3 regions of the Herbaspirillum sp. BH-1 genome follow, and region 1 is predicted to be linked to each of the others. Evidence: predicted binding sites of a transcription regulator. Region 1 holds the regulator's gene; each other region holds the start of a gene.
The links. Region 1 encodes FliA, which starts transcription of late flagellar genes. Its sites were predicted from a motif close to CTAAAGTTTNNNNNNNNNNNGCCGNTA; they were not measured.
Positions count from the first base shown of each region.

Region 2: the regulator FliA is predicted to act here: its motif matches at 2,261-2,287, upstream of HBH1_RS06845 (DUF4088 family protein).
Region 3: the regulator FliA is predicted to act here: its motif matches at 3,121-3,147, upstream of fliD (flagellar filament capping protein FliD).

Region 1 covers NZ_PKOI01000007.1:239,713-243,940, forward strand. The annotation lists gene flgA (flagellar basal body P-ring formation chaperone FlgA) at 1-144, shown strand, start outside; gene flgM (flagellar biosynthesis anti-sigma factor FlgM) at 328-648, shown strand; gene HBH1_RS12360 (flagella synthesis protein FlgN) at 679-1,137, shown strand; gene HBH1_RS12365 (RNA polymerase sigma factor FliA) at 1,401-2,138, opposite strand; gene HBH1_RS12370 (MinD/ParA family ATP-binding protein) at 2,144-2,944, opposite strand; gene flhF (flagellar biosynthesis protein FlhF) at 2,979-4,228, opposite strand, start outside.
Region 2 covers NZ_PKOI01000004.1:11,555-15,782, reverse strand. The annotation lists gene HBH1_RS06860 (M20 aminoacylase family protein) at 39-1,232, shown strand; gene HBH1_RS06855 (DUF1304 domain-containing protein) at 1,335-1,685, shown strand; gene HBH1_RS06850 (DUF695 domain-containing protein) at 1,685-2,221, shown strand; gene HBH1_RS06845 (DUF4088 family protein) at 2,400-3,119, shown strand; gene HBH1_RS06840 (DUF3047 domain-containing protein) at 3,152-3,922, opposite strand; gene HBH1_RS06835 (LysR family transcriptional regulator) at 4,172-4,228, opposite strand, start outside.
Region 3 covers NZ_PKOI01000008.1:184,855-189,082, forward strand. The annotation lists gene maiA (maleylacetoacetate isomerase) at 1-403, shown strand, start outside; gene HBH1_RS13290 (MaoC family dehydratase) at 416-865, opposite strand; gene fliD (flagellar filament capping protein FliD) at 1,021-3,048, opposite strand; gene HBH1_RS13300 (Lrp/AsnC family transcriptional regulator) at 3,356-3,850, opposite strand; gene HBH1_RS13305 (aspartate aminotransferase family protein) at 3,984-4,228, opposite strand, start outside.

The sequences.
Region 1 (4,228 bases):
ATCGGCCCAGGCTTCCAGATTTCCACGGAAGCGCGCGCCATGACCAACGCCAATGAAGGCCAGATGGCACAGGCGCGGACCGCCGCCGGGCAAGTGGTCAGCGGCATCGCCAAGGCGGGTGGCATTCTGGAAATCAACTATTGATAGAGGGCAATCCTGAAGAAAGGACTGTCTAGCCAGGATCTGCAGCCGGGCGTCGGAAATGTGAAGAAAATTTCTCCCATTTCGTCATTTTGGCGCCCTGGATGTTAAAGTTTGCGCAGAACTGGTCGATAATCCATACGACAGGCGGGTGCGATGCGCCCCCACCCTACAAGGAATACTGCCGTGAACGTTAACGACGCCCTCAAATCCGCTGCCCTCAACAGCGAGCAGACCCAGGCCCAGCCTCGCAACAACGCCCCCGCCGGCGCTGCTGCCGGCAATGGTGCCGCGGCCACTGCAGCCACTTCCGATAGCGTGCGCCTGTCCAGCACCTATCAGTCGCTGGAAACCAAGGTCAACAGCAACAGCAACAGTTTCGATGCCAAGAAAGTGGCTGAAATCAAGGCTGCCATCGCCAACGGCACCTTCCAGATCGATCCGGAAAAAGTGGCCAATGGCCTGATCGACACCGTCAAGACCCTGATCAGCGCCCGTCCGGCCTGATCGTCACTGCCTTCGCACAGGATCACCCGCATGAATCCGGCCAGCAATCTGCCCCTGGAACACGCTGCCCTGTCCCGCCTGGTCGAAAAACTGAATCAGGAACAGGCCTTGCTGGCTGAAGCCACCGCCGAAGGCCTGACCGACATCATCTCCGAAAAAGCCACCATCGTTTCCGACATGGCCACACTGGCCGGTAACCGCCACAGCCTGCTGGGCAGCCTGGGTTACAGCGAAGACGAGGCCGGCATGCAACAGTGGATGAACGAGCACGGCAGCGACGCCGACAAGGACGTCTGGGCCGGCCTGTTCGAACTGGCGCAGGATGCCAAGGAGCTCAACCGTGTCAACGGTTTGCTGATCGGCAAGAAGCTTTCGATCAACCAGAGCGCACTCACCATCCTGCAGGGCAAGACCGGCACCGGCAACTTCTACGGACCGGATGGACAGAACAGCATCAAATCTTCCGGCCGCAGGCTCGGCGTGGTCTGACCACCCTCCAAGCCGAGCGCCACGAGCGCAATCGACGCAGATACAAAGACCCCCGAGTGCCATGCCTCGGGGGTCTTTTTTTTGCGATGCAGATGCCTCAAGCTTTACCTGTTCAGCGCAATCTGGGTCAGGCCCAAGGCGGCACACAAGAGCTGTAAGCAAAAACGTCAAATTGGACACCTTTTTTCGATGGAATTGAAAACGGCTCCCGAAGGAGCCGTCAGAGCATGCCGGAGCGCGTCCTCCCGGACGCAAATCACGCCTCAGGCCACCCCACTCCACGAATGCTCCCGCAGATAGGAGCGCATGCGTGAGATTGCCTGGCTGTGCAGCTGGCACACGCGGGACTCGGACACGCCCATGACGGCGCCGATCTCCTTGAGGTTCATTTCCTGCTCGTAGTAGAGGGCCATCAGGATCTGCTCGCGCTCGGGCAGGGCCTTGATGGAATCCACCACGGCTTCGCGGAAGCCGCCGTTGATCAGGTTCTGCAGCGGGTCGTCATCGGACTCGGCGGTCTGGTAGCGGTCCAGGAAATGTTCATGACCACCATCGTCGTCGTGGAAATCCTCGTAGTAGATCAGCTGGTGCCCACCGCATTCACTGAGCAGCGACTGATACTCGGTGAGGCTGATCTTGAGGTGCTGCGCCACTTCGGTTTCCTGCGGCTGGCGACCGAGCTGCTGCAGCAAGGCCTGCATGGCTTCGTCTACCTTGCGGGCGTTCTGACGGATGCTGCGCGGCAGCCAGTCGCTGCTGCGCAGCTCGTCCAGCATGGCGCCGCGAATGCGTTGGACGGCATAGGTCTCGAACTGCGCGCCATGGGTCTCTTCGTAGCGGTTGACGGCGTCGAGCAAGCCCATCATGCCGGCCTGGATCAGGTCGTCCACCTCTACGCTAGGGGGCAATTTTGCCTTGAGCTGATGCGCCAGTTTCTTGACCAGCGGCGCATGCTGCTCCAGCACGTCGTTCTTGCCCTTTTTTCCCTTGACGTTATACATGCACGTCACACTCCCAGACTTGCACCATCGGTTGCCATTCCGTAAGTGCTGCGGGCCGTATCGGCCGCCGTGAATTGCTTGGACAGACGCTGGAAAGCCAGCGCCGCACCGGCAAAGGGAAACACATCCATCACCGCCCGCCCCTGACCAGTAGCACGGCGGATATGGTCATCGGCCGGGATGGCGCCGAGGAACTTCAACTGCGCCGCCAGATAGCGGCTGGCGGCCTGGGCCATGTTGGCGTAAACAGTACGCGCCTCGGCCTCGGTGGCATCATTGACGATCAGGCTGAAGGGACGCCGCCCGATGCGGTCGCTCAGGCTCTTCAGGAGCACATAGGCAGCCTTGATCGAGGTGGCCGTGGTCGATACCTGGATCACGATCTCACCCATTTCCATGGTCGGCACCGGCAGCGATTGGTCGCTCGCCAGCACGCCGTTGACCAGGGTGATCTCGGCCTGCTCGATAAGGCTGTCGAAAATCTCGGCCAGACGTCCGGCCTGCGGATCACTGGCGACCGGCACGCTGCGACGGGCAATACGGGCCATGGCAAAGCCTTCCGGCAGCATGCGGGTGGCCTCGCGCAAGGGACGCTCCATGCGCGCCACTTCCTGCAGCGTGGCCACGTCGTGGCGCAGACCGATGCGGGTCAGCAGCCCGGTGCTGGCCACGTCGCCATCGACAACCAGCACGTTATGCTTGGCCTGCGACAGGGACGCGGCAATATTGATGAGCATGGCACTCTTCTCTTCTTCACCCAGCACCGAGAAGAAAGTGAACAGCCGGGGAACCGGACGCTCCAGCATCCGCCTCAGTCCTGCGGCCTGGTCGATATCGTAACTAGCCAAAGCTCACCTCGCGCAGACCCTTGTCGTTCATGGACATCGCAGTAGGACCGATCACGCCGGGCAGTTCGCCTTCCTGAAATTCAAAAGGGGCGGTCTCGCGTTTCTGCTTGAAAGCACGGTCTGCCAGGTACAGCTTGTTGGCCACGTGCAGGTCTTCCGGCACGCGCTGGCCATTGGCGACGTAGTGCAGGTTGAGCTTGTGGCGGATCACCACGTCGAGCACGTTGCCGATGGTGGCTGCTTCATCGAGCTTGGTGATGATGCAACCGGCCAGACCGGAGCTGGAATAGGCATGCACCACTTCATTGAGAGTGCCACCGGTGGCAGTGGCGTTCAGGCACAGCAGGCGCTTGATGTCCACGCCGGCGCCGGCCAGCATGGCGTCCTGCTCGGCCACCATCTGGTCGCGCTGGCCCACCCCTGCGGTATCGATGAGCACGGTGTGCTTGCCCTTGAGTTCTTCCAGGGCGATGCGCAGATCGGTTTCATCCTTCACCGAATGCACCATCACGCCCAGGATCTTGCCGTAGATGCGCAGTTGTTCGTAGCCGCCGATACGGTAACCGTCGGTGGTGATCAAGGCCAGCTTGCCGGACCCATGGCGCATCACGCAGCGTGCGGCCAGCTTGGCGGTGGTGGTGGTCTTGCCCACGCCGGTGGGGCCGACCAGGGCGAAGACGCCGCCGTTTTCCAGCAGTTCGTTCTCGTTGGCCAGGGTGTTGAGATTGCGCGCCAAGACCGACTTGACCCAGAACATGATGTCCTGCGACTTGGAGTTGGACGGCAGGTTTTCGGTGATCAGGCGCGACAGGCTGGCCGAGAAGCCGGCGGCCAGCATTTCCTTCAGGACGATGCCCTTGAGCGGCTCGCGCTTTTGCGCGCCACCCCAGGAAATCTCGGCCAGCTGGGTTTCCAGCACGCCACGCATGGAGCGGATTTCGCTCATGACCTCGGACAGGATCTCGTCGTAGTCCTTGCCGTCGAATTCAGGCAGCGCCGAACGCGGACGTTGATCCTGTTCTGCGGCATCGCCAGCCTCGGCCGCAGGCGGCTGGGCAGCGGCACCGCCGGCACGACGGCTGCGCCAGACGCGCGCATCGGGGCCGGGTGCAGCCTCTGCTGCGCGGGCGGGTGCCCGACCCTGGGCCGGCTGGTCCAGCAGGGGTGCCTGCTCGGTACGCAGGGCGCGGGCCGGCTGCTGCGCCAGCGGCGAAGACAGCAGTGCGGGACGCTTGGGCTGCT
Region 2 (4,228 bases), on a different contig from region 1:
GCACCACCTCCACACACTGTCCCAGACCAAGTCAGACCATGAAACTCATCGACCCCATCGTCCAGTTCCAGGCCGAACTGCAGAAGATCCGCCGCGACATCCACGCCCACCCCGAACTCGCCTATGAAGAGGTCCGCACCGCCGATGTGGTCGCGCAGAAGCTGACCGAATGGGGCATCCCGGTAGTACGAGGCCTGGGCGTGACCGGCGTGGTCGGCATCATCAAGAACGGCGACAGCCCGCGCGCCATCGGTTTGCGCGCCGACATGGACGCCCTGCCCATGCCCGAGATCAATACCTTCGCCCACGCCTCCCGCCACGAGGGCAAGATGCACGCCTGCGGCCACGACGGCCATACCGCCATGCTGCTGGGCGCGGCCTACTACCTCTCGCAACATCGCAATTTCGATGGCACGGTGTATGTCATCTTCCAGCCCGCCGAAGAAGGCGGACGCGGCGCCGAGCGCATGATCCAGGATGGCCTGTTCGAGAAATACCCGATGGACGCCGTCTTCGGCATGCACAACTGGCCCGGCATCCCGGCCGGTCATTTCGGTGTGACGCCGGGTGCGCAGATGGCCTCCAGCAACGAGTTCCATGTCACCGTCAAGGGCAAGGGCTCGCATGCGGCGCAACCGCACAAGGCGGTCGATCCGGTGATGACGGCGGTGCAGATCGCCCAGGCCTGGCAGACCATCGTGGCGCGCAACATCAACCCCAATGATCCGGCGGTGGTCTCCATCACCCAGATCCATACCGGCAGCGCCACCAACGTCATCCCCGACGAGGCGATGATGGTCGGCACCGTGCGCACCTTCAGCCTGCCCGTGCTGGACCTGATCGAACGCCGCATGCAGGAGATCGCCGAGCACACCGCCGCGGCCTTCGATGCCACCGTCGATTTCCGCTTCAACCGCAACTATCCACCGCTGATCAACCACGCCGCCGAGACCGCGTTCGCCGTCGAGGTGCTGACCGAACAGTTCGGCGCCGACCATGTCGATGCCCATACCGAACCGACCATGGGGGCCGAGGATTTCGCCTTCATGCTGCAGCACAAGCCGGGCTGCTATGTGTTCCTGGGCAATGGCGACGGCGGTCACCGCGATCATGGTCATGGACTGGGCCCGTGCAACCTGCACAACCCCAGCTATGACTTCAACGATGACCTGCTGCCCATCGGCGCCACCTACTGGGTGAGGCTGGCCGAGAAATTCCTGCAGGCGAAGTAAGACGGCAGGCCGGACGGCATTGGCGGGCGGCACGGTTTGAGGCATGATCCTCGGCACGCATCCTGAATCCTGATTTGTGATAACGATAACAAGGGAGAAACCTTGCACACCCTCGCCACTGCCCTCCTGCTGCTGGTCGCCATCGAGCATGTCTGGATCCTGATCCTGGAGATGTTCCTGTGGACCAAGCCGCTGGGACTGAAGACCTTCCGCCAATCGAAGCAGGCCGCCGAGGCGACGCGCGTGCTGGCGGCCAACCAGGGCTTGTATAACGGCTTCCTCGCGGCCGGGCTGTTCTGGAGCCTGGCGACCGGTGAGCGGCCCGTACAGTTCTTCTTCGTGATCTGCGTGCTGGTGGCCGGCATCTACGGCGGCCTGACCGCCAAGCGCTCTATCCTCTATATCCAGGGCCTGCCCGCCTTGCTGGCGTTGCTGGCCCTGCTGGCGAGCTGATGTTGCCGCTGCGACGCGTCTTCGCCTTGCTGGTCCCGGGTCTGCTCGCGCTGCTTGCAGGGCAAGCCACGGCGCAGGAGCAGGACGCCGAATGGTGGACCTACCAGACCCAGCGCGCCGGGCTGGCCTACACGATCAAGCTGGACATGGGCCTGCGCCGGGCGTTTCCGCTCTCCGGTTTTCCCTATGTGCTGGTGACCCGCGTGAACTACGCCCAGGCCACGGCCGATGGCCTGCCGGCCGTGGCCGACCAGGACCGGCTGGAATCCCTGTCGGATGACATCGCCGCTGCCATCGCCAGGAAAACCCGCAGCCTCTACGCCGGCACCACGTTCAGCCAGGGCCAGCAGCAATCGTATTTCTATGTGATCGATCCGAACGGACTGGAGAGCATTGCCACCAGCCTGCAGGCCCGGCTATGCCAGGCTTGCAAAAGCAGCGCGACGATCCAGGCAGACCCGGCGTGGGCGCTCTATCGCGAGCAATTGCTGCCGGATGCGGAGACCCGGCAGCGCTACGGCCTGCGCAGTTACTAGGGGCGGCGGAAGAAGCCCCAATACATAACGCAGGCACGGTAAAGTTTCGGCGTAGATGAGCCGATAACAGTTTTCCTGGCAGCATCATTGTTGGCACTTGCCATCACTCTCACTCCGGCAGCGATCGCGCTCATTTTGCCGGAATAACAACATCGGACCCGGTCCGAGGGGAAGCAGCATGAAACAGATCAAACTCATCCTCAAAGACGAGATCTACGACTCGCTGGAGCGGGATTATCACAACTTCGTGCGGCTCTCGACCAAGATCGATTCGGGCTTCGTCAAGCCGTCCTTCGATAGTTATCTGTTGGCCAAGGTTTCGGAGAACACCAATTTCCTCACCGAAGAAGCGGTACAGCACCTGATGCTGTCGGGCCAGTACGCCTGGGCAAGACGGGCGATGGACAAGGAATTTCCGGATGTGGTGCAGATCCTGATCGAACAGGCTGCGAATTACGGCTTCTGGATCGCGGTGCGCCACGACTGGACCACCGATGACCTGGTCAATGCCTCGCGCGCCTGGGCCAGTGCCATCATCAAGCAGGCCAAGGGCGACGAAACCCAGATTGATGTGCTGGCCGCGCAGATCAAGGCCTCGGCCACCAGCATCTCGGTGGTGCAGGAGCGCCTGCGCACGCCGGCCGCACTGCTGGCGGCGGCCATGGTGCAGGAATTGCGCGAAACCCACATCGCCATCGAACACGCCTCCGGCATGGTGGCGCGCGAAAAGCTGGGGGCCATGCGCACTCTGCTGAAGCTGGGACGGGCCTTCGGCAATGTCTCCGAAAAGGCCGAGCAGGACATGATGGACAAATTGAAACGCGAGAAACCCTGGCTCTTCGAAGACGGCCCCAAGGGATTCTGGGGACACGTCGCGGCCTGGTGGCGCGGCGTCTAGGCCGGCCCGGCTGATTTCAGGCCATTCCCCTTTCAGGGCAGCGTTTCCGCCTCGCGCATGAGGCGGATATCGCCGTACCACGCTTCCATCTTCTGGCCGGTATTGTCGGTATCGGTCAACACCCCCACGCCGATCAGGCGCCCCGGCTTTTCACCGAAGATGCGTTCATAGTCCTCGGCGACATTGCGCTGGTACTTGCGCCACTGGCCCACGTGCTCCGGACCGCTCTCGGCGACCAGCATCTGGATGCGGCCGGTACGACCATTGGCGATCACCTGCCCCACCTGCACCTTGCTATCCCAGACATACATCAGCGTGGCATAGGGCAGCTCATGCCCGGTCAGCAGCTTGGCGGTATCGAAGAGGATGGTATCCATCAAGGAAAGCTTGTCATGGTCGCCATCGAAGGCCAGCACGATGCGCACCGGCGAATCATCGGTCTCGCGATGCGTGAGATCGGCCGTGGGGATCAGGCCACTGGCCTTCCAGCTCCAGGACAGCCAGGGCTTCTTGTTGATGTCGATGTCGACCGGATGACGCAGACCGGACGAGGCACGGTCGGCAAAGGCATGCAGCACGCTGCGGCCATTGTCATCGACCAGACGGTATTCGGTGGGAATCTTCTTGCGGGTGAAGACCAGCGGTTCCCAGCCAGCAGGTAGCCCCTTGGGCGGATTGGCGGAGAACAGCGCCAGCGCCTGGTCCAGCCTGGCCTGCTTGGCGGCGGCATCAGGGGCGGCTGGCGGCTGGCCGGCACATCCGGCCAGCAGCCAGGCGGCGCCAAGACAGAGCGATGCCAGCACGCTGCGCGCGGCAGTAGCCTGGAAGGAAACGGGAAGCTGTGCAGCAAGTCGCGTGCGCGCACGCGTGAGACGCAAATTCATGAAGGCCGACCGGAGAAGAAGGGAATGCGGTCACCCCGACCGCAGACGAAGGCTAACAGGAAAACGTGGCCGCACGACATCCGGAAAAACCCTAGCGGGTAAAAAAACCTCAATGGTGAGTGGCGGCGCATCCCATCCGTCCTGCCCGCTGGGCTCGCCATCTATCACTCAGTTTTGCTGGCGCAGGATCTGGATGAACATCTTGGCCAGCGACGACAGGGTGGT
Region 3 (4,228 bases), on a different contig from region 1:
TTCGCTGCTGCCCGGCGATGCCTTCGCGCGCGCCCGCATCCGCGAACTGTCGCTGGCTATCGCCTGTGAAATCCATCCCCTGAACAACCTGCGCGTGCTGCGTTACCTCAAGCACCAGCTCAACGTCGACGAAACCCAGAAGACCGCCTGGATCCAGCACTGGATCAAGCTCGGCTTTGCCGCGCTGGAGCAGCAACTGGCCGCCGACACCACGCGCGGTCACTTCTGCGTGGGCGATGCGCCGACCATGGCCGATTGCTTCCTGGTGCCGCAGATCTTCAATGCGCGCCGCTTCGAGGTCGACATGGCGCCCTATCCGACGCTCTGCGCCATCGAGGCTGCCTGTAATGTCCTGCCGGCCTTCGAACAGGCCCATCCGGCACGCCAGCCGGACGCCGCCTGAACTGGGCCAGGCTTAGCTGCGGCGCGGCACCAGCAGGTTGCCGGTCATGATCAGCACGGCTTCGTCGTGCTGGTTGTAGGTGGTCACGCGATGGTTGAGAAAACCCTGCAGGGGGCGCGATTGCGAGGTCTTGATACCCAGCACTTCGGCCTCCAGCCGCAGCACGTCGCCGGGGCGGGTGGGGCGTGGCCAGCGGAATTCGTCGAAGCCGGCGCCGATGATGCCGCCCTGGATATGGAGCGTATCGACCAGCAAGCGCATGGTCAGCGCGGCGGTATGCCAGCCGCTGGCCGCCAGTCCACGAAAGAAGGTCTGCTGGGCGGCAGCATCATCCAGGTGGAAGGGCTGGGGATCGAACTGGGTGGCGAACTGCTTGATGGCCTCGGCATCCACGGTCAACGTGGCGGGTGAACGGAAAACCTGGCCGGGCTGGAAGTCTTCCAAATACTTGGGGGTATCCACGATGTCTCCTGATCGTTGTTATCGCTGTGATGTCCCGGTCTTCAGGAAACCGGAAAGGCCCCCAGTATAGCGACTTCCGCAAAAACCACAGGCCGCAGCGGAGGGCGCGCTGCGGCCTGTGGCGTTGTCACCGGCGATCAACCCGAGCTTCGGGCTCAGGACGACTTCGACAGCTTGGTCAACTGCTGGGTCAGATAGCTTTGCCTTGCCTGCATCGTCGCCAGCGTGACGTTCAGACGATTGAACTGGTTGGTGTAGTTATCCTTCAGGTCCTGCAAGCGCGAATTGGCCGCCGTCTGCTGGTCCGTGACGATCTTCAGGCTGGCCTGCAGGCCCTTGGTCTTGGTGGCCAGCGTGCCACCTTCCTTCAGGATGCCATCCATCACCGTCTGCAGCTTGGTGACCACGCCGCCCGTGGCGGTGAAGAGCTTGCTGATGCCCTCGAAGTCCTTGTTGGCGGCCGTGGTCAGCTTGGTCGAATCCAGCGCCAGCGTGCCATCCTTCTGGAAGGAGATGCCGACCTGCGACAGGTTCATCCCCCCGCCTTCGCCCAGCGCCCCCAGCATGGTGCTGCGGATCTGCGCCATCATGTTCAGCACCGATGATTCCGACGCCAGCGGCGAGCCGGTATTGGCCTCGCCCTTGGTGGTGGACGGGGTTTGCTTGGTCAGGTTGGTCACCGCCTTGGCCAGCGTGTTGTAGGCGTTGACGAAGGTATTGGCGGCGGTGGTCAGGCCGCTGGTGTCATTGGAAATGGCCAGCGTGAAATTGTCGGTGGCATTGGTGACCTTGCTCAGGTTCAGCGTCACCCCCGAGATCACGTTGGTGACCTTGTTGCTGGTGCTGGTCACGACCACGCCGTCGATGGTCATCCGCGCATCCTGCGCCTTGGCCAGCTGGCCCATGCTGCTGCCGGTGAGGCCGGCGTAATCGTTGCTGCCGGTCAGCTTGACCGCGTCGCTGCCGGTCGGGGTGAGCACCAGCTGCTCCTTGCCGCCACTGGTGGTGATGCTGGCCGTCACGCCGGTGTTGGCATCGTTGATGGCCTTCATCACGTCATTGAGCTGGATATCGCCGCTGGCGTCCAGATCGGTCGGGGTGATGTTGAAGGACTTGTTGCCCACCTGCAGTGCCAGCGCGCCGGTGGTGAAGGTCTGGCCAGCCGTCACGCCCGGGGTGGTCACGGTGCCGCTGGGATCGAAGGCGAACGGCGCAAACGAGCCGGTGCCGCTGACCCGCAGGGTGTTGGCCGCGCCGCTGTCCTTGGCGGTCAGCACCAGGTGGTCATTGGTGCCATCGCTGACGATGGAGGCGCTCACGCCCGCTTCGCTGGCGTTGATGGCATCACGCACACCGGCCAGGGTATTGGTCTTGGGCTGGATCAGCACGGTCGAACCGTTGCCGGTCTTGATGGCCAGCACGCCATTGTCGAAGGTGCTGCCCGGGGCGATGCCGGCCGAGCTGACCTTGACCGCCTGCGCCAGCTGGTTCACCGCCAGGCTGTACGAGCCCGACGCCGCCTTGGCGGCGTCGCGCGGGGCCTGCACCTGGGTCACGCTGCCCGGCGTGCTGGAGGCCGGATCGTAACTCAGCCCCGAGAGGGTGTTGTTGGCGGTGATCTTGATGGTATTGGCGGTGCCGCCGGTATTGGATTCCAGCACCAGATGGTCGCCGCTGCCGTCGGTGGTGATTGACGCCGTGACCCCGGCCTTGGAGGCATTGATCGCATCGCGCACGCCGGCCAGCGTGGCATTGGCCTTGAGGGTGATGAAGGTGGGCTGGTTGCTGCCCACCTTGATGGCGACCGAATCGCCGGCATTGAAGGTGGTGCCGGTGGCATAGCCGCCCGACTTCAGCTTCTGCGCCAGTACCTTGGTCGATTCATCGGTGTTGGTCTCGGCCGTGAGCGGATCGGTGGTGAGGCCCGTGCCGGTACCGGCATTGGTCAGGGTGGTCTTCTGGGCGCTGAAGGTGGCCGAGGTCATCCCCTTGAGGGCGCTCTGATAGGTCGACAGCGCGTTCTTCAGCGTCCCGTAGGCCGAAATGAGCGTGTTGAAGCCGGTTTCCTTGTTTTTCAGCGGCGTGAGCCGCGATTTGCTTTCAACCGAAATGAGCTGGTTGACCAAGGTCGCCACATCGAGCGGACCGGCTGACGTGGAGATAGACCCGGTGGAAGTTGCCATGTTGACCCCTGAACAATATCGAATTCTTCTTGTAATCTGGAAACACTGACAAATCGTCAGTGTTCGCCACATTAACGGCAGCTCTTTACAAAAGTAAAGGTCAGTTTGCTGACCAAAACTGGAATTTGTTCGGGATTTTTGTGGAGATTTGATGGAGACGCGGCCCGCGCAGCTAAACAGGGCGGGCAGCGAACGCGGGAAGGCGGCGGGAGGGCGGCGGGAAGGCAGAAGGAAGGCTGCAGAGGGCGGCAAGGCGCGGCACGGAGCCTCCGGCCCATGCCCCATCCCACCCTGGCTTCAGTCCGGATCAGGTCTGGATGAACTTTTCCAGCGGGTAGTGATGCTTGATGAAGGGCGACTTGATGACGATGTAGCTGAAATACTTTTCAATGCGCAGGTTCTGCTCCAGCAGCGACTCGATCACGCTCTGGTAATGCACCACGCTGCGGGTCATGAACTTGAGCAGGTAGTCGTAACCACCGCTGACCAGGTGGCATTCGATGATCTCGTCGACATTGCGGATATAGGACTCGAACTTGGCGAAGTCTTCGCGGCGGTGGTCCGACAGGGTCACTTCGGTGAACACGATCTGTACGTCGGCCAGTTTTTCCAGGCGGATGTAGGCGCCGTAGCCGCTGATGTAGCCGGCCTTTTCCAGGCGCTTGACGCGGATCAGGCAGGGACTGGGGGACAGGCCGACGGCGTCGGCCAGGATCACATTGGTAATGCGGCTATTTTCCTGCAGGTGACACAAAATCCTCAGATCGATCCGGTCCAGTTTCAACGCGCCGTTAGTCATCATGTTGCCTCGGGTTATTCGACTCAACCGGCCTGCTGTCCCTGGGTGGGGAAGGCAGGCCGGATGTCAGGGCATTTTAACCCCTCCGGTCCCTGTTTTTGGCATGTGACCGGGGGCTTTGCTCGCATCGACCGGCTTATTTGACGGCCTGGCGCACCTCGGGCTGGGCCAGCACTTCATCGAGGATGGCCTTCAGTCGCTGGAACATCAGTTCGAAATCGGCCGGTGTATAGCACAGCGCCGGCGCAAAGCCGAGGATGTTGTCGCCGAAGGCGCGGAACACCAGGCCTTGCTGGTAGGCCACCTTGAAGATGCGTTCATGCAGCTTCAGTTCGGGCGCGAAGCGCGCCTTGGTGTGCTTGTCGGCCACCAGCTCCAGCG